DNA from 3 places in the Serratia sp. DFXYC6 genome. Region 3 is predicted to be linked to each of the others. Evidence: predicted binding sites of a transcription regulator. Region 3 holds the regulator's gene; each other region holds the start of a gene.
What was found. Region 3 encodes PurR, which represses purine synthesis genes. Its sites were predicted from a motif close to CANGCAAACGTTTGCNTG; they were not measured.

Region 1: the regulator PurR is predicted to act here: its motif matches at 4,278-4,295, upstream of AC2CGQ_RS15970 (NCS2 family permease).
Region 2: the regulator PurR is predicted to act here: its motif matches at 3,578-3,595, upstream of cybB (cytochrome b561).

What each region holds. Positions count from the first base shown of each region.
Region 1 is NZ_JBXUNV010000002.1:534,049-541,592, forward strand. It holds gene AC2CGQ_RS15960 (LysR family transcriptional regulator) at 1-856, shown strand, start outside; gene AC2CGQ_RS15965 (Na+/H+ antiporter) at 930-2,579, opposite strand; gene AC2CGQ_RS15970 (NCS2 family permease) at 2,777-4,138, opposite strand; gene AC2CGQ_RS15975 (VOC family protein) at 4,472-4,879, opposite strand; gene AC2CGQ_RS15980 (glutathione S-transferase family protein) at 4,927-5,595, opposite strand; gene AC2CGQ_RS15985 (lipocalin-like domain-containing protein) at 5,592-6,035, opposite strand; gene bhsA (multiple stress resistance protein BhsA) at 6,231-6,491, shown strand; gene AC2CGQ_RS15995 (LysR family transcriptional regulator) at 6,547-7,464, opposite strand.
Region 2 is NZ_JBXUNV010000004.1:327,567-335,110, reverse strand. It holds gene AC2CGQ_RS20580 (hypothetical protein) at 1-451, opposite strand, end outside; gene AC2CGQ_RS20575 (hypothetical protein) at 468-1,643, opposite strand; gene AC2CGQ_RS20570 (hypothetical protein) at 1,640-2,926, opposite strand; gene cybB (cytochrome b561) at 2,980-3,504, opposite strand; gene AC2CGQ_RS20560 (ABC transporter substrate-binding protein) at 3,783-5,384, opposite strand; gene AC2CGQ_RS20555 (flavin reductase family protein) at 5,559-6,140, shown strand; gene AC2CGQ_RS20550 (winged helix-turn-helix transcriptional regulator) at 6,137-6,517, opposite strand; gene AC2CGQ_RS20545 (NAD(P)H-dependent oxidoreductase) at 6,602-7,369, shown strand; gene AC2CGQ_RS20540 (hypothetical protein) at 7,366-7,544, opposite strand, start outside.
Region 3 is NZ_JBXUNV010000001.1:1,733,573-1,741,116, forward strand. It holds gene AC2CGQ_RS08375 (Grx4 family monothiol glutaredoxin) at 1-309, opposite strand, end outside; gene AC2CGQ_RS08380 (C40 family peptidase) at 726-1,544, shown strand; gene sodB (superoxide dismutase [Fe]) at 1,744-2,322, shown strand; gene cydH (cytochrome bd-I oxidase subunit CydH) at 2,387-2,476, opposite strand; gene purR (HTH-type transcriptional repressor PurR) at 2,801-3,826, shown strand; gene punR (DNA-binding transcriptional activator PunR) at 3,823-4,767, opposite strand; gene punC (purine nucleoside transporter PunC) at 4,891-6,102, shown strand; gene cfa (cyclopropane fatty acyl phospholipid synthase) at 6,448-7,544, shown strand, end outside.

The sequences.
Region 1 (7,544 bases), on a different contig from region 3:
AGTGGTGCGCCAGCAAAGCTTCACCCGCGCGGCGGAAAAACTGTTCGTCACCCAGCCCACCATCAGCAAAATGCTGCGGCATCTGGAGGAAGAGCTGGAATGCACGCTGCTGATCCGCGAAGGCCGCAAGCTGCGCCTGACCGACAGCGGCCAGGCGGTGTACCAGCGCGGCCTGACGATCCTCGACGAGTTCCGCCAGTTGGAGGCGGAGCTGGAAGACATCAGCTCGGTGAAAAAGGGCGTGCTGCGGCTGGGCATTCCGCCGATGGTCGGCAGGCAGATTGCCGATCTGATCCGCCGCTTTCGCCAGACCTACCCCGGCATCGAATTAAAGATTTCCGAGCTGGGCGGGCTGTCGGTCGAACAGGCGGTGATGTCCGGTGAACTGGATCTGGCGATGACGGTGCTGCCCTTCGATTCGGCGCAGCCGCTGACCTTTCTGCCGCTGCTGGGCCATCCGATGTGCGTGGTGGCGCCGCGCACGCCGCAGTGGCTCAACCGCACCAGCATCAATATCGCCGAATTGGCCGACAGCCCGATCCTGATTTATAACGAAGACTTTGCGCTGTACAAGATGCTGATGAAGGCGTTTCGCCTGGCCGGCTTTGAACCGCAAATCGCGGTGCGCAGCGGCCAATGGGACTTTCTCGCCTCGATGGTGCAGGCCGGCGTGGGCATCGCCATGCTGCCGGAGCCGGTTTGTCGCTGGCTGGACAAGGAAAACCTGGTCTGGCTGCCGCTGGAGCCGCGCATGGAGTGGAAAATCGGCCTGATCTGGCGCCAGGGCAGCTACCTGTCGCACAGCGCGCAGGCCTGGATCGCCTGCTGCCGCGACTACTGGCCGCCGCTCAAGTAACCAAAAAAAGGGCCGCACAGGCGGCCCTTCAGGACAGAAATAAAGAGGAAAACGTTTATTCCTCTTCTGAGATTTACCCTTCGCGTTCGATCAGCAGCGCTTCGAGCAGGTCGAGATCGTGCAGCAGTTTTTGCAGCGTCTCGTTGCTGATTTTCTGCGTGGCGCGCAGGTGGTACAGCTCGCCGCGCTCGGCGCGCAGCGCCGTCAGGCGGAAACGCCGCTCGAGGTTTTCCATCGCCAGCGCATTCTCGATATCGTCTTTCGACGCGATGCGCCGCCGCAGCATGCCCGTCACCCGCGAGCTGACCTCTTTCAACACCTGCGGATCGAGGTTTTCTTCGGTATCGGCAACCAGGCGCTCTTCCATTTTATTCACGCTCTCAATCGCCACTTCGGCCGCCATGGCGATCGCCATGCGCTCTTCCTGCTTGCTGGCGCTCTTGTCGGTGACCTGCACGCCGCGCAGCAGCAGCGGCAACGCCAGCACGCCGACGATCAACGACAGCAGGATCACCCCGGCGGCGATAAACACCAGCTGATAGCGCGCCGGGAAGGCGGTGCCGTCGCTCAGCAACAGCGGTATCGACAGCACACCGGCCAGGGTAATCGCCCCGCGCACCCCGGCGAACGACGCCACCCACAGCTCACGCGTGCTGTAATCGCCGAACTGCAGCGGACGCTTTTTCATAAAGCGGTTGCTGGCCTTCTTCATCACCCACAGCCAGGTGAAGCGCAGCACCAACAGCGCGGCGTAGATGGTGGCCACGTCGGCGAACAGGTACCAGGTCTGGATGGTCGGATCCAGCTCCGCCTGCAGGATGGAGGTTTCAAGAATGCCCGGCAGCTGCAGGCCCAACATGATGAACACCATGCCGTTGAACACGAATTCCAGCATCGCCCACACGCTGTTGGCGCGCAGACGCATCGCCAGCGGCGCGTTGCGGATCACGCCGGACTGGCTGATGGTCATCCCCGCCGCCACCGCCGCCAGGATGCCGGAAACGCCGATATGTTCGGCGATCAGGTAGGACGCGAACGGCAGCAGCAGCAGGAACACGATCTGGGTCGCCGGATCGTCGCCGCTCCAGCGGCTCATCACCCGCAGCGATTTACTGTAGGTCCAGGTGACCGCCACGCCGGCCAGCAGGCCGCCGATCGCCACTTTGAGGAATTCAAGGGTCGCGCCGCCCACGGTGAACACCATGGTGCCCATCGCCACCGCGATGGCGAACTTGAGCGACACCAGGCCGGAGGCGTCGTTCATCAGCGCCTCGCCCTCGAGCACGCCCATGATCGGCTTAGGGATCCGCCCTTTGCCGACGATGCCGGACAGCGCCACGGCATCCGTCGGCGACAGCACCGCCGCCAGGGCGAAGGCCGCCACCAGCGGAATGCCCGGCACCATCGCGTAGATCAGATAACCGACGCCGACCACGGTGATCAGCACCAGCACCAGCGCCAGGCCGAGAATTTCACGCCCGTGATGCAGGAATTCGCGCGTCGGCGTTTTCCAGCCGTCGGCAAACAGCAGCGGCGGGATGAACAGCACCAGGAACAGTTCGGGATCAAAATCGACGTGCAGCCCGAAATGCGGCCAGGCCAGCAGGGCCCCGATGGCGATTTGCATCAGCGGCAGCGGCACCTGGAACGGCAACATGCGCGTCACCACCCCGGACAGGGAGACCACCAGGATCAAAATGAGGATTGTAAAAAAGATTTCCATGCTTTCCTTAGACTCTACGATTCAGACGACATCGGCTCAGGGCCTGCGTTGGTCACGATAGTAGATCACTTTTTTTACAGCCGTTAAAGCTTGTTGTGCCTTTCAAAACGCGATGCAGAGCAGAAGAAGACTTATCTTAAGAAGGGAATTGCCGTAACAGGCTCCCCCGCCCGGCGGGCGAGGGAAACCCAAGCGGCTTAAATCGCCCAGCCGCCGGCGTAGAACGCCACCAGCGCCACGGCGATCAGCACGGTGCCGATGTTCAGCTTGCGCCATTCGCCGGAGAAGATGCGGCCGATGACCAGCGAGCTGAAGCCCAGCATGATGCCGGTGACGATGTTGCAGGTCAGCACGATGAACACGGCGCACAGCAGGCCGGCCATCGCGTCGACGAAGTCGTTGAAGTCCAGCTTGGTGACATTGCTCAGCATCAGCAGGCCGACGTACATCAGCGCCGGCGCGGTGGCGTAAACCGGCACCAGATAGGCCAGCGGCGACAGGAACAGGATCAGCAGGAACAGAATGCCGACCACGGTGGCGGTCAGGCCGGTCTTGCCGCCCGCGGCGGTGCCGGCGGCGGACTCGATGTAAACCGCAGCGGGCGCGGCGCCCACCAGGCCGGAGAAGATGCTGCTCAGGGAATCCGAGGTCAGCGCCTTGCCGCCGTTGATGATCTGCCCGTCTTTATCCAGCAGGTTGGCCTGCCCGGCCACCGCGCGGATGGTGCCGGTGGCGTCGAACACCGCGGTCATCACCAGCGCCAGCACGCTCGGCAACACCACCGGCTGCAATGCGCCCATGATATCCAGGCTGAAGATCAACGATTTGCCGTCAGCGTCCGCCAGGCTCGGCATGGCGAACAGCCCCTGGTATTTCACCGCCGGGTCGAAGATCAGGCCGATGATGGAAATGGCGATGATCACCAGCAGAATGCCGCCGGGCACGCGCAGTTTCTCCAGGCCGAAGATCACCGCCAGGCCGACCAGCGTCATGACGACCGGGAAAGAGGTGAACGCGCCGAGCGCCACCGGCAAGCCATCCAGCGGGTTCTTCACCACCAGGCCGACGCCGTTGGCGGCGATCAGCAGCAGAAACAGCCCGATGCCGATGCCGGTGCCGTGCGCCACGCCCATCGGCAGGTTGCGCAGGATCCAGGCGCGGATGCCGGTGACCGAGATAATGGTAAACAGCACGCCCATCAGGAACACCGCGCCCAGCGCCACCGGAATGCTGATGTGCTGGCCCAGCACCAGGCTGAAGGCGGTAAAGGCGGTCAACGAGATCGCACAGCCGATGGCCATCGGCAGGTTAGCCCACAGCCCCATCAACAGCGACCCCAGACCGGCCACCAGGCAGGTGGAGACAAACACCGCCGCCGGCGGGAAACCCGCTTTGCCCAGCATGCTCGGCACCACGATCACCGAGTACACCATCGCCAGGAAGGTGGTCAGCCCCGCCACCACCTCCTGACGCACGCTGCTGCCGCGCGCGGAAATTTTAAAATAGCCATCAAGCCCGCCGGTTGGTTTTGCGGCGTGGTTCGCTTGAGAGTTCGACATAGGTTACTTCCCCTGTGTTTCATGAATCGGCCCGTCACAGCAGGCCTGTAATCTCGCCCGCGCCCGATCGCCACGTAATCGTTTACGTCACGTTCCGCATCCCTGCCCTTATGCCACACCGCCAACGGCGATGCGCACCCAGGCAAACGTTTAACTCGCAGCGCGCGGTACGGGTGATTTATGGTGGTTTATTCAAGGCAAACGATTATCCTGCCTTCCCTAGCGTCTAATCAACTAAAGATCGCGGCAATTTATGCAGAAAACGGCGGGAATAGCTTCTGCGCGAAAAGACGGGGCGATCCGGCGCCCCTGCCGACCTGCTTCACGGCGAGCTTATTGCGCCTGCACCGCCGCGGGATCCATATACATCAATTCCCAGATATGGCCGTCCAGGTCCTGAAATCCGTGGCCGTACATCACGCCATAGTCCCGCGGCGGATGATAGGTATTGCCGCCGCCGGCGATTGCCTTGCGCACCAGTTCGTCCACCGCTGCCCGGCTGGGTTGCGACAGGCACACCAACACTTCGGTGGCCTGTTTGGCGTCGCCGATCGGGTTCGGGGTAAACATCCTGAATTTGTCGTGGGTCAGCAGCATCACGTAAATCGTGTCGCTGACCACCATGCAGGCGGCGGTATCGTCGGTAAATTGCGGGTTGAAGCTGAAGCCGAGCTGGGTGAAAAACGCCATTGAGGCAGGCAGATCGCGTACGGGCAGATTGACGAAGATTTGCGTAGCCATGGGCTACCTCCGATGAAGAATGACCCCATCGAGTATAGCCCATCCGCCTAACTCAGCAGGTCGTAAGGGCCGCCCTGCTCCAATGCCCGCTGGTAGGCGGGCCGGGCGTGAATGCGCTGCAGGAAACCGCGCAGTTTCGGGCAATCATCCAACGCGCCGCGCGCCGCCATCGCCTCCAGCGGGAAGCTCATCTGAATATCCGCCGCGCTGAAGTCGTTGCCAACGAACCAACTGCCCTTATTCAGGTGCTGTTCGAGGAATTCGCAGTGCGGCGCGATCTGCTTGTCGAGGTATTCCCGCTGCACGCCTTTGCCGATCGCGCCGGCCACCGGCCGCAGCAGCCAGGGGATCGGCGGCTGGCCGAGACGGCTGAACACCAGCTTCATCACCAACAGCGGCATCAGCGATCCTTCGGCGTAGTGCAGCCAGTAACGGTATTGCTGACGCGCGTGGAAGTCGGTTGGCATAAACATGCCCTGTGCGTCGTAGGCTTCCTGCAAGTATTCGATAATGGCGCCGGATTCCGCCAGTGTCAGATCGCCATCGACGATCACCGGCGATTTGCCCAACGGGTGGATCTTTTTCAGCGCCGGCGGCGCCAGCATGGTGTTGGGATCGCGCTCGTAGCGTTGCACCTGATAGGGCACGCCCAGCTCTTCCAGAAACCACAGAATGCGCTGCGACCGCGAGTGATTGAGATGATGAACGATGATCATGACGACGCTCCTGTCCGCTGCCACACCAGTTCGCCAACCTGCACGCCGTTGCCGAGCTGCAGCGGCACCGTGCGCAACGTCAGCCGATCGGCGTTAAAGGCGTAAAAACGCACCTGACGGCTGCCTATCCAATTGGGGAACGAGCAGCCTTCAACCTGATGCACCACCCGTTGCTCGCTTTCTTCCACCTGATAACGGCCGAAGTAGCAAATCATATTGATGAAGGCGGCATGGATCTCCCGCTCGGATCCCTGCGCCAAATCGTCGGCGACGAAACGCGGCCGTACGGCGCTGTATAGCTGCGCCGCCATCGTGCCGTTGGCCTCATAGTGGATGCGCCCCAACACCTGCTCGCCCAGCGGGTAATTCAGCTCGCCGTTCTGGTTTTTGAACGCCGACGACACCAACGCCCAACTGCCGATAAACGCATTCATCGTCATGACGCTTCTCCGGTTAAGGATCGTCTGTAAAGGGTAGTGGCGATTGTTGCCCCGCGCCAGCGGATGAAAAATAATCAATTTATTTGACAGAGATACTCAAAACTCTCCGATTTTTTATTCACATCCGGTGCACTAGTATTTAACACATCGAGAGACAACGGGCTCTCACCTAACAAACACTCTGAGGAACGCATCATGAAAAACATCAAAATTTTTGCTACCGCTGCGCTGCTGGCTACCGCTTCTTTCGCTACCTTCGCCGCTGACCTGCCTTCCAGCCAACCTGCTGCAGACGCCCAGAAGATCGGCGTCGTCACCGTGAGCGGCGCCGCTAACCTGAGCGCGCTGGAAAGCGAACTGGCCAGCAAAGCCGCCGCTTCGGGCGCCAGCGCCTACCGCATCGTCGCCGCCGGTGGTCAGAACAAACTGTACGGCACCGCAGAAATCTTCAACTGATCGTCGGACAGCCAACCGACGGAAGAAAGAAGCCCCGCAAGGGGCTTTTCTCGTTTTAGCGGGCGTCAAAGCGCGCCGCCAACTTCTGCAGGCGGAACTGTTCGGTGATGAAATCGACAAACACCCGGGTTTTGGTCGGTAAGAATTTGGTGGTGGGGAAATAGAGATACACGCTGCCGCGATCGACATACCAGCCCGGCAGAACCCGCACCAGACGGCCGCTTTCCAGATAAGGCGCCGCATTCGGCATGCCGATCAGCGCGATGCCCAATCCCATTTCCGCCGCCCGCGCCGCCGCTTCCGGTTCATTGACCGTCATGCTGACCGTCATCCCCGGCGCACGCTGCTCATTCTGGGCATTTCGCAGCGGCTGGTGGCGAATGCGCCCGGTCTGCGGCGAACGGATGAAAATCCCGGCGTGTTGCGCCAGTTGCTCCGGCTCCGTCAACGGCGGCCGCTGCCGCAAGTATTCTGCCGAAGCGACCAATACGCCATGCGCGGGCGCCAGCTCGCGAGCAATCATCCCCTGCGCCAACTCGATGCCGCCGCCCAGCGCAGCGTCAAAGTTCTCACCGATCAGATCCACCTGGCGATTGTCGAAATGCCAGTCCGGTACAATCGCCGGGTACTGCGTCAAAAACATCGGCAGCATCGGCAACACGAAGTGCAGGCCGAAGGCGGTGCCCATGCTGACCTTCAAGCCGCCGGCCGCCGCGCCGCCGCCGCTGCTCAACCCCTTCAATGCACACTGGATCGATTGCAACCCGCCGCTCACCTCACCGAGAAAACGCTCGCCTGCTTCGGTGAGGATCAACTTGCGGGTATTGCGTTGAAACAGCCGCACGCCGACCACCGCCTCCAGCCGGGTGACATTCTTGCTTACCGCCGCCGGGCTGAGGCCCAGCTTGCGGCCGGCGGCGGAGAAACTGCCGTTTTCCGCGCTGCTGACGAAGCACTCCAGATGTCCCAGCATGCTTTTTCCTTATGGATTTTAAACTAATGGTTTTAACTGATTATAGCTCTTTGTGGCTAGTGGCCGTGCAAGCGATCTCC
Region 2 (7,544 bases), on a different contig from region 3:
AAACCTCAAAAGCGATGATCGGCACGCCGGCCACGCTTTGCGGCTGAGGGAAGCGCACGGCGGTTACACCGTCCATCGTGATGGGGCTGTCTTCGGTGCCGGGCTGGCGCGGCTCCTGCCGGTTTACCCAGCTTCCCTTTGGCAGGGTGATTTCGCCGAACGGCCTGGCCGCCTCGAGCGTCAGGTAGCTGCGCCGATTCCAGCGTTCTTCCGCCCGCTGGCTCTTGAGATCCTGGATGGCAATGTCGATCAGCATCAGCGCGAACGCTACCGGGTAGATCGCCAGCGCCGAGGCCAACAGATAGCCGCCCCAGGAAAGCGGCGGGCGCGGGCGGCCGCAGCGGGCGGCGGCATATCTCCAGCCCCACCAGGCGAGCAGGATGCCGGCGAGCAGCAGGGCCAATAACAGCGCCAGCAGGCCGGCGACGCCGGCGCCATAACCTAACAGCATGGCAAGTTCCTTATGTTCACGGCGTGGTGGAGCGATAGCGAATGAAGTAGGGCAGCGCCGGGGTCTCCCCGTCATCGCCATAGTGGCTTTCCGGTTCGATCACGGTTTGGCGTGCGTCGTCGCGCCCGTTGTAGCGGTACTCCAACGGCTGTCGGTAGCGCACTTCGGATGAGCGCAGATCGAAAATCAGCGAAAGACGGGCATCGCCGTTATCCGTTTGGGCGACCAGCTTATCGTTGCCCGCCCAGAGCTGATACAGCGATTTATCGCCGGTCTCCAGCAGCACCTTCAACTGCCCGTCGGATTGATAACGCAGAAGCTGATACACTCCTCTGTCCAGCGTTTGGGCGATCAGGTAGATGCCGCCATCCGGAGCCTGCGCGCTTTCCTCCACGCGCACCAGCAGCCAATGCGGTTCAATCACCTCGCCGGTTTTACCGTTAACGGCGATGTGTAACGCGCCGGATCCGAGCACCGGGTTCATCCAGAAATGCACGCGATCGCCATCAACGGCGGTGAAGATCTCGGGTACGGATTTGCGCTTACCGGAGGCGTAAGCCGTCGGTGAGTCCTCCTCGCCGCGCTCAAAGCCCAGCAGTTGCCGCGCGTCCAGCAGCGCCGGCAGATCCAGCGTCTGCCGCCAATGGGCGCCGAAGTCCGGGCTGTAGAATACGCCTTCGGTGCTGATGAGATACAGCGCGCGTTTTCCCGGTTGCGCCACCAGTTTGCCGCCGACAAAGGAAGGCCGGTTGTCGTCGCCCTCCGGCCAGGGGATCAGCGCCCCGATGGTGCCCCGTTGCACATCAACCAGTCTGCGGCCCTTAGAGAGAAAAAGCACGCACTCCTGCTCGCCGCAAACCGCATCATGGATCAAGTCGTCGAGTTCCCCCAGCATCTGTAACCCTTTTGGGCCGGCAAACAGCACCTGGCTGAGGTAGTTGGCCGCCCAGCCGTAAAAGCTATTGTACGCGCGGTCTTCACTTCTTTTGCTGGTGAGCAGCAGGGCGCCGTCCTGCACCGGGTAGCTGTGGATGAGATCGTAACGGGCTATCGTCGGCAACGCCTGGTCGCCCTGAGTCCATTGCCACTGCGCATAGCGTTGCTCAGGGGCGAGCAAATAGACGCCCAGCGCGCTGGCCAAAAACAGCGTCAGGATAATAAGGGGTCTTTTATAAAGCGCTAACGTCATCATTTCAGCTCCGTCACCTGAGCCTGCCGCCATAAACTGCGGCGCAGATTTCTCAGGTATTTAAACGTTTTAAACGTGCGGTGCTGGTCAAAAGAGTACAGGCGGCAGATCTGGGCGAACCCCTCGATCAACAGCGCCAGGCCGCTGACCATCAGCATCAGCAGCAGAATAATCGGCGGCAATTCGCTGCCGAGACGCTTCAGGGTCCAGGCATCCAGGTGAAAGCCGGCCGGGGTATCGGCGTTATCCACCACCATCATGCCGAGTACAAAACACGCCACGATTGCCCCAAAAATGAAGACAACGCGCGCGCACAGGTTAAGACCGGCTTCGGTGAAGTAGCGGCTGCCGCCGATGAGATAGGTTTGGCGATCGCGATGATTGATGATCCCACGCACTTTGGGCAACTCGGGAATGACGTCGTTCTCGCAATACAGCACCTGCAGCGGATCGCCTTTGGCGATGAAAAGCGGATGTTGCCGACGAAATACCGGATGCAGTTTGGTATTGGGGACATTGAGCGCGCGGGTCGTCAACGCGAAGTGCGTCTCCTTCTGACGCCACGCATACGTATCCAAATACTGCACCTGCCGCGGGATCTCATAGTGGCAGAGTTCGTAGTTCAGGGCGTTGACCGTCTCGATGCCGGAGGTCTCGACGCCGTCCGGGAGAGGGGGCGCGGTCTGCAGCGGTGCGGTCGCCGGCACAGCGTCTGCGCGGACGGCCCGGTATTTGATGCCGGGGATTTTCAGGCTGAGCGAGCCGGGCGGCGTGACGTCTTGCCCCAGCAGCACGCGATCCAGCGCCCGGAGCAGGCGCCTGCGGCCGCGGTGTCCGATCAGCAGGAGCTCCGAACCGACGAACAGCGCCATGCCGATGCCGATAAGGCCGGCGATGATGGCGATAAAGAACAGGACGATGGTCAGCCAGGAATCTTCCCCGTCCATGATGAAAAAGGCCGCCGGGAAACCGCCGGCCAGCACCGCGCCCAGCAGCAGCAGGGCGAAGTATTTCAGCTTGTATTTCAGCGTTCTGTCAGGCTCCAGCCGGCCTTTCGTGCCGTGCAGCAGCCAGTGCAGCCAGTAGCTGCCGTCTTGCAGGCGGTGGGCACCGATCTTCACCCGATCGCCGGCGGCGAGCCTGGCCAGCAGATTTTCGCTGTCGCTGAAGTCGTCGCGGTAAAAAAAGAACGTCTGGCCGGAGGCGATGATCCTCACCAGATTGTCGGGCGCCGTCTGCTGGCAGGCGCATTGTTCGACGGTCACATTAAAAAATTGGGTTTGCATGTCATTCCCTGTCAGTGGGCGTGGCCCGAAAATTCATCCCTGGCGCCGGGTATTCAGCGTTTTTTCATCAGCGGCAGCATGCGTACCAGCGCATTGTCCTTGACGATATAGTGGTGGAACAGCGCGGCGGCGGTATGCAGGCCGATCAGCCAGTAGCCGAATGACGCCAGCGTTTTGTGCCAGCCGATAATCATTCGTGCCTGCGGCCGATCGGCCACGTCGGCGAACGGCATCGACAGGCCGAACAGATACCACTCCTTGCCGCCCAGATAGCGCGAATACACCCCCAGCACTGGCAGCGTCAGCAGCAGCAGGTAAATCAGGGCGTGCGTCAGGTGCGCCAGGCCGGTTTGCCACTTCGGCGGTTTGGGCGCGATGGCGGGCGAGGGGTAGCGCCAGCGCAGGAACAGACGGGCGATCATCAGCGCAAACACCGTTACGCCGCAGCTGAAGTGGGTGACGACCAGCGTGTACCACGGTGCGCTGCCCGGTTCGGCAAAGCCCCGCAGCTCGATGGTGACGCAGGTGATGACCAGCAGGATCGCCACCAGCCAGTGCAGGCGAATTTGCCACGGCATATAGGTGTTCTGCACCGGGTTACCTTTTGATGTTAAAGGGTCTGTGCGCCGATGGTAACTAAATGTTACAGGCGAGGAAAGCGCCTGCATGCAGTTTAAGCAAAATGCCAGGGATTACGCCGTTTATTAAGCTATGAATTTAGTGGGTTAAGTGCCTGGAGACAGGGGAGGCAGTTAGCATCGTAAGTTGTGAAGTTAATGCGCGGTAGGTTCAGAGGCTGGCAGCTTATTAAGCGATGAGGCGGGTAGCGCCGCAGCTCTCGCCGCGGCGCCTGGGATCAGTTCAATTTGGCCTTGGCGAAATCGCTGCCGTTCACGTCCACCACATAGCCGCTCAGGTTGCTGCGGGTGGCGTAGAACACTTTGCCGGTGGCCAGCGGCAGCCACGGCGCCTGTTTGGCGAAGATCACCTGCGCCTGTTGATACAGCCTGGCGCGCGCCTGCGGCTGGTTCTCCTGGATCGCCTGCTGGATCAGGCTGTCATAATCCTTATCGCACCAGCGCGCCACGTTGGCGCCGCTCTGCACGCCGGCGCAGCCGAGCAGGGTGGCGAAGTTATCCGGATCGCCATTGTCGGACACCCAGCCGTACAGCGCGCTCTGTTGCTCGCCTTTGCGCAGCCCGGCCAGATACTGGCCCCACTCCCAGGTGACGATCTTGGCCTTCACGCCCACCTTCGCCCAGTCGCTCTGAATCATCTCGGCGATGCGCTTCGAGTTCGGGTTGTAAGGGCGCTGTACCGGCATCGACCAGATGTCGGTCTCAAAGCCCTGCTCCAGCCCGGCTTGCTTCAGCAGTTCGCGCGCCTTCTGCGGATCGTAGGCGTACTCCGGCAGTTTATCGTTGTAGCCCAGCATGCCCGGCGGCAGCAGCGAGTTGGCCGGGGTGCCGCTGTCTTTGAACACGGCGGCGACGATCGCTTTCTTGTCTACCGCGTAGCTCAGCGCCTGGCGCACCAGCAGGTTGTCGAACGGTTTTTTCTGGGTGTTGAACGCCAGATAGCCGACGTTCAGCCCGGTAATGTCGTGCAGTTGCAGATTGCCGTCGGCCTTGATGGCGGCGAATTGCTCCGGCAGCGGTGCCGGGATGATCTGGCATTCGTTGGTTTTCAGCTTGGCCAGCCGGGTTTGCGGATCCGGCGTAATCGAGAAGATCAGGTGCTTGCTGGCCACGTCGCCCTGCCAGTAGTGCGGGTTGGCGATGTAGCGGATCAGCGAATCCTGCTTGTACTGCTGCAGCGCGAACGGCCCGGTGCCGATCGGCCAGTTGTCGACGTATTCCGGTGTGCCCTTTTTCAGCATCGCGTCGGCGTACTCGGCGGACAGGATCGAGGCGAAATCCATCGCCCAGTCGGCGACGAAGGCGGCGTTGGGCTGACTCAGCGTGAAGCGCACGTGGTGCTCGTCTACCGCTTCCACCTTGGTGATCAGCTTATCCAGACCCATGTCGGTGAAGTATTCATAGTTGCCGCCGGAGACCTTGTGATACGGGTTGGCGGGATCCTTCTGCCGCATCACGGTGAACACCACGTCTTCGGCGTTGAAGTCGCGCGTTGGGGTGAAGTATTTGTTGCTGTTGAATTTCACGCCCTGGCGCAGGGTGAAGGTGTAGGTCTTGCCGTCCGGGCTAACGCTCCACTCGGTGGCCAGCGAAGGGGCGGGCGTTTTATCGCTTTCGCGCAGCGTCACCAGGCGGTTGTACAGCACCTGCGAGGTGGCGATAAAGGTCGGCCCGGAGCTGGAGAGCTGCGGGTTGAACGATTCCGGCGAGGCGACGGTGCAGTACACCAGCGCATCGGAAGCGGCCAGCGCGCCGCCCGCCGACAACAGGCCGCAGCCGGCCAGCACCAATCCGGCGATAGGGTGTTTTAAAAACGTCAAGGCAAGATCCTCAGGTGGAATGAGCCGTTACCGGCGAATTGATCTAACTATAGATAACGGATGGCGAGATGGGGAACAAGCGCCTCATCGGTGCATTCTGTGCGCCCCGCGTTGCCTGCCATTGCGGCGCAGATCTACACTGCTGGGCAAACAGTCACTCGCAAGGATTTCCCGATGAGCCACTTTCGCCCTGTCGCCCTTGAACACGCCAGCCGCCTGCTGAACCATGGCCCGACGGTATTGATCACCAGCCGCAGCCGCGACGGCGCCAAACGCAACGTGATGGCCGCCGCCTGGTCGATGCCGGTGGAGTTCAGCCCGCCGCGCATCGCCATCGTGGTCGATAAAGGCGCACACAGCCGGCAAATGATCGAGGAGAGCGGCGCATTCGGCATTTGCGTGCCGGCGGCCATGTTCATTGACGCCACCTACGCGGTCGGCAGCGTGTCCGGGCTGGATGAAGACAAATTTTCCCGTTTCCATATCGCCGCGACGCCGAGCGCCACGCTGCAGGTGCCGCTGATCGAAGAGGGTTGCGTGGCGTGGCTGGAGTGTCGGCTGCTGCCGGAAAGCGGCGCGCAGGAAAAATACGACACCTGCTTCGGCGAGGTGCTGAGCGCGGCGGCGGACGAGCGGGTGTTCCAACAGGGGCACTGGCACTTCACCGCCGCCAATGCGGATCTGCACACCATTCATCATCTGGGGGCGGGCAACTTCGTGCGCAGCGGCGAGACGCTGCGGGCCAAACCGCTTTAATCGGCCTCGCGTTTGCGGTCTGCATCATAGCGCTCGCGGGCGGCGTCCAGCTCGGGGAAGTGGTATTCCGCCCACTTATCCAGCGCCGTCAGTGTCTCGACCAGCGAGCAGGCGACGGCGCTGAGGCGGTATTCCACATGGGCCTGATTCTTTTCACTTAAATCCAGCCGCTCGAGCAGCCCGTTGCGTTCCAGCTGGCGCAGCGTTTGCGTCAGCACCTTCTGCGAAATGCCGTCGATGCGGCGCAGCAGCTCGCCGTTGCGCATCGGCCGCTGCGCCAGCGCGGGCAGGATCAGCATCACCCACTTGCCGGAAATCAGCGCCAGCGCATCGCGCGCGGAGCACTTGCTCGAATAGACGTCGCCGGGATAAGCCATTGGGGGTTACCTTCAGGTGCGTAATTGCCAAGGGGGCGATAAAGCCACAGCATAACAGCACCACCTTACAACGGGAGAAACAGGATGAACGTGCTGATTGTGCTGGCTCACCCCGAGCCGCATTCTTTCAATGCCCATTTGGCCGAACAGGCGCGGCAGGCCTGGCTGGCGCAGGGGCATCAGGTGAAAACGGTCGATCTGTATCAGGAGGGGTTTGATCCGCGCGAGGGCGCCGGCCACTACCCCAGCAGAAAGCAGGCGGACCGGTTCGATGCGATGCAGGAGCAGCGCCATCACTGGACGATCCAGGCGCTGCCGGCGGAGATCCGGCGGCATATCGAGCTGCTGCGCTGGGCGGATACGCTGGTGCTGCAGTTTCCTTTCTGGTGGTTCGGCGCGCCGGCCATCATCAAGGGCTGGATGGATCGGGTGTTCGTTTACGGCGGGCTCTACGACAGCCGCCACCGCCATGAGAACGGCGTGATGCGCGGCAAGCGGGCGCTGCTGACCGTCACCGCCGGCGCTTCCGCACAGGCCTGCGCGTCGGACGGGCGCGACGGCGACATGCGGCTGATGCTGTGGCCGATCATGCATGCGCTGCACTATATCGGCTTTAGCGTGCTGGAGCCGTTCCTGGTCTATGGCGTGCGCGGCGGGCTGGCGGGCGAGGAGCGGCAGGCGCAAAACGCCGCGTTGGCGCAGGTGACGCAGGCGTATCGGGCTGGCATAAGCGACCTTGCCGCCTGGCCGGCGGTGCCGTTCAACCGTAATGAAGATTTTGACGCCGATCTGGCGCTGAAGCCCGGCGCGCCGGTCTACAGTCCGTTCGTGCGGCACCGAGATCCGGCTTAGAACCCGGCCTTCAGCAGTTCCTCGCGCAAATCGTCGATAATCGCCGGTTCGATGTCGGGGAACTGCTGCTGAATATCGGCGATGGCTTCGGCCACGCTCGGGCCGGCGAAGGTGCCGGAGAAGGGCAGCAGCGGCAGATTGGCGTCGCTGTCCGGCAGTTCACCGCGGATGGTGC
Region 3 (7,544 bases):
CGTTTCTTTGATCAGTTGCTGCAGTTCGCCGCGCTGATACATCTCGATGATGATATCGCAACCGCCGACCAGCTCACCATCTACCCACAGCTGCGGGAACGTCGGCCAGTTGGCGTATTTTGGCAGCTCGGCGCGGATGTCCGGGTTCTGCAAAATGTCCACATAGGCGAAACGCTCGCCGCAGGCGGACAGCGCTTGCACAGCCTGCGCGGAAAAGCCGCAGCTCGGCAGCTTTGGCGAACCTTTCATGTAGAGCAGAATCGGGTTTTCAGCGATCTGGTGCTGAATTTTTTCAAGTGTCGTCGTCATTTATTGCTTCCTCAAGCCACATTTCATGGCTACAACATGCATCACGCGGGCTATTGTAGCGGCTGGAACAGTCGCAAGAAAACGCCATCTTTTGCAAGGATATTCGCCCGCCGCCGATCGCGTTTCACCGGCCACGTCATTCCGGTCAAAACATACGTTGAGAATAACATTTTTAATCCGACCATTTCACTAATATATTGCGCCGCGATGCCGGCGCGGCTTAATTATATCCGCCACCGTCGCCTGGCGCTTTTTTATACATCAACAGGCTGATTTTAAACCAAAAAAAATGTCATTAACGTTTTCTCACAATATGGATTATTATTTATGAGTTCTTCGCTGTTTTATATGGTGAAGTTCGGGAATACTGTAACTCTTTCGATATCCGTTTCGGGGCCAAGGTTGGTGACGTCGACATGCGTTTAATTCTTACGCTCTTTGCGCTGCTGTTTACGCAGCTCTTCTTCAATTTGGCGCACGCTGCGCCACAGGCGCGCGTTGCCGCCGAGCAGCGTAAAAGCCATGCTAATGAAGCGCGGCCCGATGACCGCAGAAAAAAGAAAGCGGATAAAGCCGCCAAAAAAGCCAAAGTGACGGCCCCCGAGAAAAAAACCAAGACCGCCAAGGCCAAAAGCGAGAAAAGCGCGAAAAAGATCGTCAGCGCCAAACCCAAGGCCAAAGCGCAGAAAACCGCCAAGATTAAAGTCACCCCGCCGAAAAAGGGCTATAAAAAAGGCTATGGCCGCCACCGCGACGCCGGTATGGCCACCGCCAAACTGGCGCGTGAAGAAAAGCCGTTAAAACTCAGCCCGGCGCACAAAAAACGTTACCAGCATGCCAAACAGACCGCGATGGCCAAGCTGATGGATCAGATGGGCAAGCCTTACCGCTGGGGCGGCAGCTCGCCGCGCACCGGCTTCGACTGCAGCGGCCTTATCTATTACGCCTATAAGGACGTGGTGAAAATCAAGATGCCGCGCACCGCCAACGAAATGTATCACCTTCGCGACGCGGCGCCGATCAAGAAAAGCGAACTGGAAAGCGGCGATTTGGTGTTCTTCCGCATCAACAACCGCGGCGTGGCGGACCATGTCGGCGTCTATCTCGGCAACGGCAAATTCATCCAGTCGCCGCGCACCGGCGAAGAGATCCGCATCAGCCAGCTCGACAACGATTATTGGCAAAACCATTACATCGGCGCACGCCGCGTAGTGACGCCGAAAACCATCCGTTAATTCCCTGTTCTGCGCGGTTGCGGCCCCGGTCGCAACCGCCTGCTCAAGCTATCGCCCATCGCACTCCCCCACGCGCATTTCTCGCTTTTCCTCCTGTTTTTTATGATGAAAATTGTTAAGATTGAATGACCACAATAAAAAACGGCCCATCTGGCTCCCGCCTGGGCGGGAAGAAAGTGGCGCTGTAAAGGAGGAAGCAATGTCGTTTGAATTACCTGCATTACCGTATGAGAAAAACGCGCTCGAGCCGCACATCTCCGCCGAGACCCTGGAATACCACTACGGCAAACACCACAATACCTACGTGGTTAACCTGAACAACCTGGTGAAAGGCAGCGAGTTCGAGGGCAAATCGCTCGAAGAGATCATCAAGACCTCCAACGGCGGCGTGTTCAACAACGCCGCGCAGGTGTGGAACCACACCTTCTACTGGCACTGCCTGTCGCCACAGGGCGGCGGTGAACCGCAGGGCGAACTGGCGGCGGCGATCGTCAAATCCTTCGGCTCTTTCGCTGCGTTCAAAGAGCAGTTCACCGATGCCGCCGTGAAAAACTTCGGCGCCGGCTGGACCTGGCTGGTGAAAAAACCAGACGGTGCGCTGGCGATCGTCAACACCTCCAACGCGGCAACTCCGCTGACCGGTGAAGATAAACCGCTGCTGACCGTTGACGTGTGGGAACACGCGTATTACATCGATTACCGCAATGCGCGTCCAAAATACCTGGAAAACTTCTGGGCGTTGGTCAACTGGAAATTTGCGGCGGAAAACCTGGCGTAAACGCAGGCCTTGCCGAAGTGACGAGGCGCAGCCAGGCTGCGCCTTTTTTAAAACCGGCGGGAGATCAGTTCAACGCGGCGACAAAGCTGAAAGCGATGATCATCGCCAACGCGCCGACGGTAGTGAACAGAGACATCTTCAGATCGGTATCCATGACAACTCCTTTAAAATGGGCTTTCCTAAGGATAAAAGGCGCACAATTAGTACGTCAAATCATTTTCCCACAGTTCGCCGATAAAATCTTGTTATCATTTCCCGGTTTATAATCTCGATTACCTCTTCCACTTTTGTTCAATATGCGACAAAATTCGCAGTTCACAACTGCGTACCGGCATCCATGCCCCTCCTGATTAAGCGCTGAAGACTTCAACACACTAAAAACTCAGTTTTCGCTTCTCTGGAGAAGGATCTACGTAGGCAAACGATTAACATCACACTTACATGCTGTAAACATGTGAGTTCAGGAGTCATTCCTTACATGGCAACGATTAAAGATGTGGCCAAACGCGCGGGCGTTTCCACCACCACCGTTTCGCACGTCATCAATAAGACTCGTTTCGTCGCCGAAGAGACCAAAGCGGCCGTGTGGGCCGCGATCAAAGAGCTGCACTACTCGCCGAGCGCCGTGGCGCGCAGCCTGAAAGTCAATCACACCAAGTCTATCGGTCTGCTGGCCACCTCGAGCGAAGCGCCCTATTTTGCCGAAGTGATCGAGGCGGTGGAAAACAGCTGCTACAGCAAAGGTTACACCCTGATCCTGTGCAACTCGCACAACAATCTGGACAAGCAGCGCGCCTACCTGGCGATGCTGGCGCAAAAGCGCGTCGACGGCCTGCTGGTCATGTGTTCCGAATACCCGGATCAACTGCTGGGCATGCTGGAGGACTACCGTAATATCCCGATGGTGGTGATGGACTGGGGCGCTGCGCGCGGCGACTTCACCGACACCATCATCGATAACGCGTTCGAAGGCGGCTATCTGGCCGGCCGTTACCTGATCGAGCGCGGTCACCGCGATATCGGCGCCATCCCGGGCCAGCTGTCGCGCAACACCGGCGGCGGCCGTCATCAGGGCTTTATGAAGGCGCTGCAGGAAGCGCATATCGACATTCGCGAAGAGTGGATCGTCCAGGGTGACTTCGAGCCGGAGTCCGGCTACAAGGCGATGCACCAAATCCTGTCGCAAAAACAGCGGCCGACCGCGGTATTTTGCGGCGGCGACATCATGGCGATGGGCGCCATCTGCGCCGCTGATGAGCTGGGGCTGCGAGTGCCGCAGGATATTTCCGTGATCGGCTATGACAACGTGCGCAACGCCCGCTACTTCACTCCAGCGCTGACCACCATTCACCAGCCTAAAGAGCGCCTGGGAGAAATGGCCTTCACCATGCTGCTGGATCGCATCATCAGCAAGCGCGAAGAATCGCAGGTGATCGAAGTGCATCCGAAGCTGGTGGAACGCCGTTCGGTCGCCGACGGTCCGTTCATCGACTACCGCCGCTAATCCCCTGAGCCGGAAGCCTGCACGGCTTCCGGCGCCGCCTCGCTCAGCCACTCCTGATTCAGCGTCTCGCCATCGCCCAGATACGCCAGCAGCCAACTCATCGCCGGCGACGGTTTATCCTGCTGCCAGGTCAGGCAGCAAGGGCTGGCGGGAAACGGCTGCTGCAGCTGCAACGCCTTCAGCTCACCGCGCTGCACCAGCGGCAGCGCCCGATGCGCCGGCATCATGCCGACGCACAGCCCGGCGCACAGACAGTCGAGCGCCGATGTCCAGTCCGGCACCACCAGCCGCCGCTGGTTATCCAGCGTCCAGGTGACGCGCTTGGGCAGATTGCGCGAGGTGTCTTCCAGACAAAGCGCAGGGTACGGCCTCAACCGATCGTCATTTAACGGCCCTGCCAGCTGCGCCAGCGGATGCTGTGGGCTGACTACGCACAGCCAGTTCATGTAGCCCATATCGCGGAAGGCAAAGCCGCCGCCGACCGGCACCGCGCGCGTGGCGCCGATCGCCATGTCCACCCTGCCGTCCACCAACGCATCCCAAACGCCGTTGAACACTTCGGGTTGCAGCATCAGTTCAACATCGGGGAAATGGCGGTAGAAATCCAGCACCAGCTGGCGGCTGCGCTGGGGTTTGACGATGATGTCGACTGCGATATTCAGCTGGCCGCGCCACCCGTTGGCCACCTGCTGACAGTGGCGACGGGTGTCGAGCATTTTTTTGATAACAACTCTCGCATCCTTGATAAACAGCGCGCCGGCCGGCGTCAACTCCACATCACGGTGACGCCGCTCAAACAGCGGCACCGCAAGCCATTGTTCCAGTTGCCGCACGGTATAGCTCACCGCCGACGGCACCCGGTGCAGCTCCTGCGCCGCCGCGCTGAAACTGCCGGTGCGCGCGACCGCGTCAACAACTTCAAGAGAATATTCAGACCACATCGCTTTGCCTTCAATTTTTTTAACAGCACTTTGCAAATATTACCGTTTCACAAGCAGAGATCCAGCCGGATACACTGGCCGGCGCTAAAAACCTGCGACACTAAAATATTAACGAGAAATACCATGCGAAATTCTTTTGGCTTTATGTTCTACCTCGCCGGCCTGAGCATGCTGGGTTATCTGGCGACCGATATGTACCTGCCCGCCTTCGGCGCCATGCGGGAGGAACTGCAAATTTCCGCCGGCGCGGTCAGCGCCAGCCTGAGCATCTTTCTGGCCGGCTTCGCCTTCGCGCAACTGCTGTGGGGGCCCCTCTCCGACCGACTGGGCCGCAAACCGGTATTATTGATTGGCCTGACGCTGTTCGCGCTCGGCTGCCTGGGCATGCTGTGGGTAGAAAATGCCGTGCAGCTCTGGATACTGCGCTTTATTCAGGCCGTCGGCGTCTGTTCCGCCACCGCCATCTGGCAAGCGCTGGTGGTCGACCGCTATCGCGAAGGCCAGGCCAACCGCGTGTTCGCCACCATCATGCCGCTGGTGGCGCTGTCACCAGCGCTGGCGCCGCTGCTTGGCGCCTGGCTGCTGAACCACGCCAGCTGGCGTGCGATCTTCGCCGCGCTGTTGGTGATCACCGCACTGCTGCTGCTGCCGACGCTGCTGCTCAAAGAGCGCGCCAAAACGCCCCCCGCCGCCGACGCGCCGAAAAACGGCGTCAGCTTCTGGCAACTGTTGAAATCTCCGGTGTTCAGCGGCAACGTCGCTATGTACGCCGCCTGCTCGGCCGGTTTCTTCGCCTGGCTGACCGGTTCGCCGTTCATCCTCGGCGATATGGGCTATAGCCCGAGCGACATCGGTCTGAGCTATGTGCCGCAAACGCTGGCCTTCCTGCTGGGCGGCTACGGCTGCCGCGCCGCGCTTAAGCGCATCAATGGCAAAACTCTGCTGCCGTGGCTGCTGGTAGCTTATGGTGTCAGCATGGTGGCGCTGTATCTGGTGGCGACCCTGACCAATCCGACGCTCACCACGCTGCTGATCCCGTTCTGCGTGATGGCGCTGGTCAACGGCGCCGGCTACCCGATCATGGTGGCGAATGCGCTGATGCCGTTCCCGGAAAGCAGCGGCAAAGCCGCCGCGCTGCAAAATACGCTGCAATTGGGGCTGTGTTTTGTGGCAAGCATGCTGGTGTCGGCGTTTATTGCCCAGCCGCTGTTGGCGACGGTGACGGTGATGGTATCTACGGTAGTCCTGGCCGCGCTGGGTTATTTCCTGCAGCGGGGAAAAGCGGCCGATGCGCAGCAAAAGGCACAGCGGGAACATGCTAACTCAGCGTCATAATTGCCAAGATTAATAATCACTTAAAGAATATGTGTGCCGAGTGCGATTTACAGTTGAGTCAACGCCTCGGCACGCCTATACTCAAAAACAACCTTGTAAAGTAACACCTTATAATCTCTATATCTCAATCAGCTATTGTGTACGCGCCTTGCGTCACACTCTTTTTTTTAAAGGGGCGTTAATCCTGCGCCGTTTGCGTCGGGCCGTTTCTTTAAATTTCCTCTGTTCATAGTCGGATATCAGACGCCGCGGGCTTATTTCCCGTTGGTATAGGTATGCACCCGCAGAAATTGTCTAAGCTGTTTCCTAACGGGTCATCAGTCAGAAGAAGGTGATGGAGAAGCTATGAGTTCATCGTGTATAGAAGATCTGAGCATCCAGGATAATCAGTGGTACCGTATCGCGCACGAAATGCTCGGTCTGGCCGGTATCGAAATCAACGGATCGCGCCCTTTCGATATTCAGGTTAAAAATCCCGAATTCTTTAAACGCGTTTTGCAGCAAGGATCCCTGGGCCTGGGCGAAAGCTATATGGACGGTTGGTGGGAGTGCGAGCGGCTGGATATGTTCTTCCAGCGCGTGGTCAGCGCCGGGCTGGAGAAGAAACTCCCCCACCACCTGAAAGATACCCTGCGTATCGCCGCCGCGCGCCTGACCAATCTGCAATCGAAAAAGCGCGCCTGGATCGTCGGCAAAGAACATTACGATCTCGGCAACGATCTGTTTACCCTGATGCTCGATCCTTACATGCAGTATTCCTGCGGCTACTGGAAAGACGCCACCACGCTGGAGGAAGCGCAGGAAGCCAAGCTGCGGATGATCTGCGAGAAACTGCAGCTGCAGCCGGGCATGCGTTTGCTGGACATCGGCTGCGGCTGGGGCGGCCTTTCCGCCTATGCGGCGAAAAATTACGGCGTGTCGGTGGTCGGCGTGACCATTTCCGCCGAACAGCAGAAGCTGGCTCAGGCGCGCTGCGCCGGGCTGGATGTGCAGATCCTGTTGCAGGATTACCGCGATCTGCACCAGCAGTTCGATCGCATTGTCTCGGTCGGCATGTTCGAGCACGTCGGGCCGAAAAACTACCGCACCTATTTCGACGTGGTGGAGCGCAATCTGGCGCCGCACGGCCTGTTCCTGCTGCACACCATCGGCTCCAACAAGACCGACATGAACGTCGATCCCTGGATCAACAAATATATCTTCCCGAACGGTTGCCTGCCCTCCGTGAGGCATATCGCCGAGGCCAGCGAAGGCCATTTCGTGATGGAAGACTGGCACAACATCGGCGCCGACTACGATCGCACGCTGATGGCCTGGTTCGAGCGCTTCAAACAGGCGTGGCCGCAGCTCGCCGAGCGCTATTCCGAACGCTTCGAACGGATGTTCAGCTATTACCTGAACGCCTGCGCCGGCGCGTTCCGGGCGCGCGATCTGCAGTTATG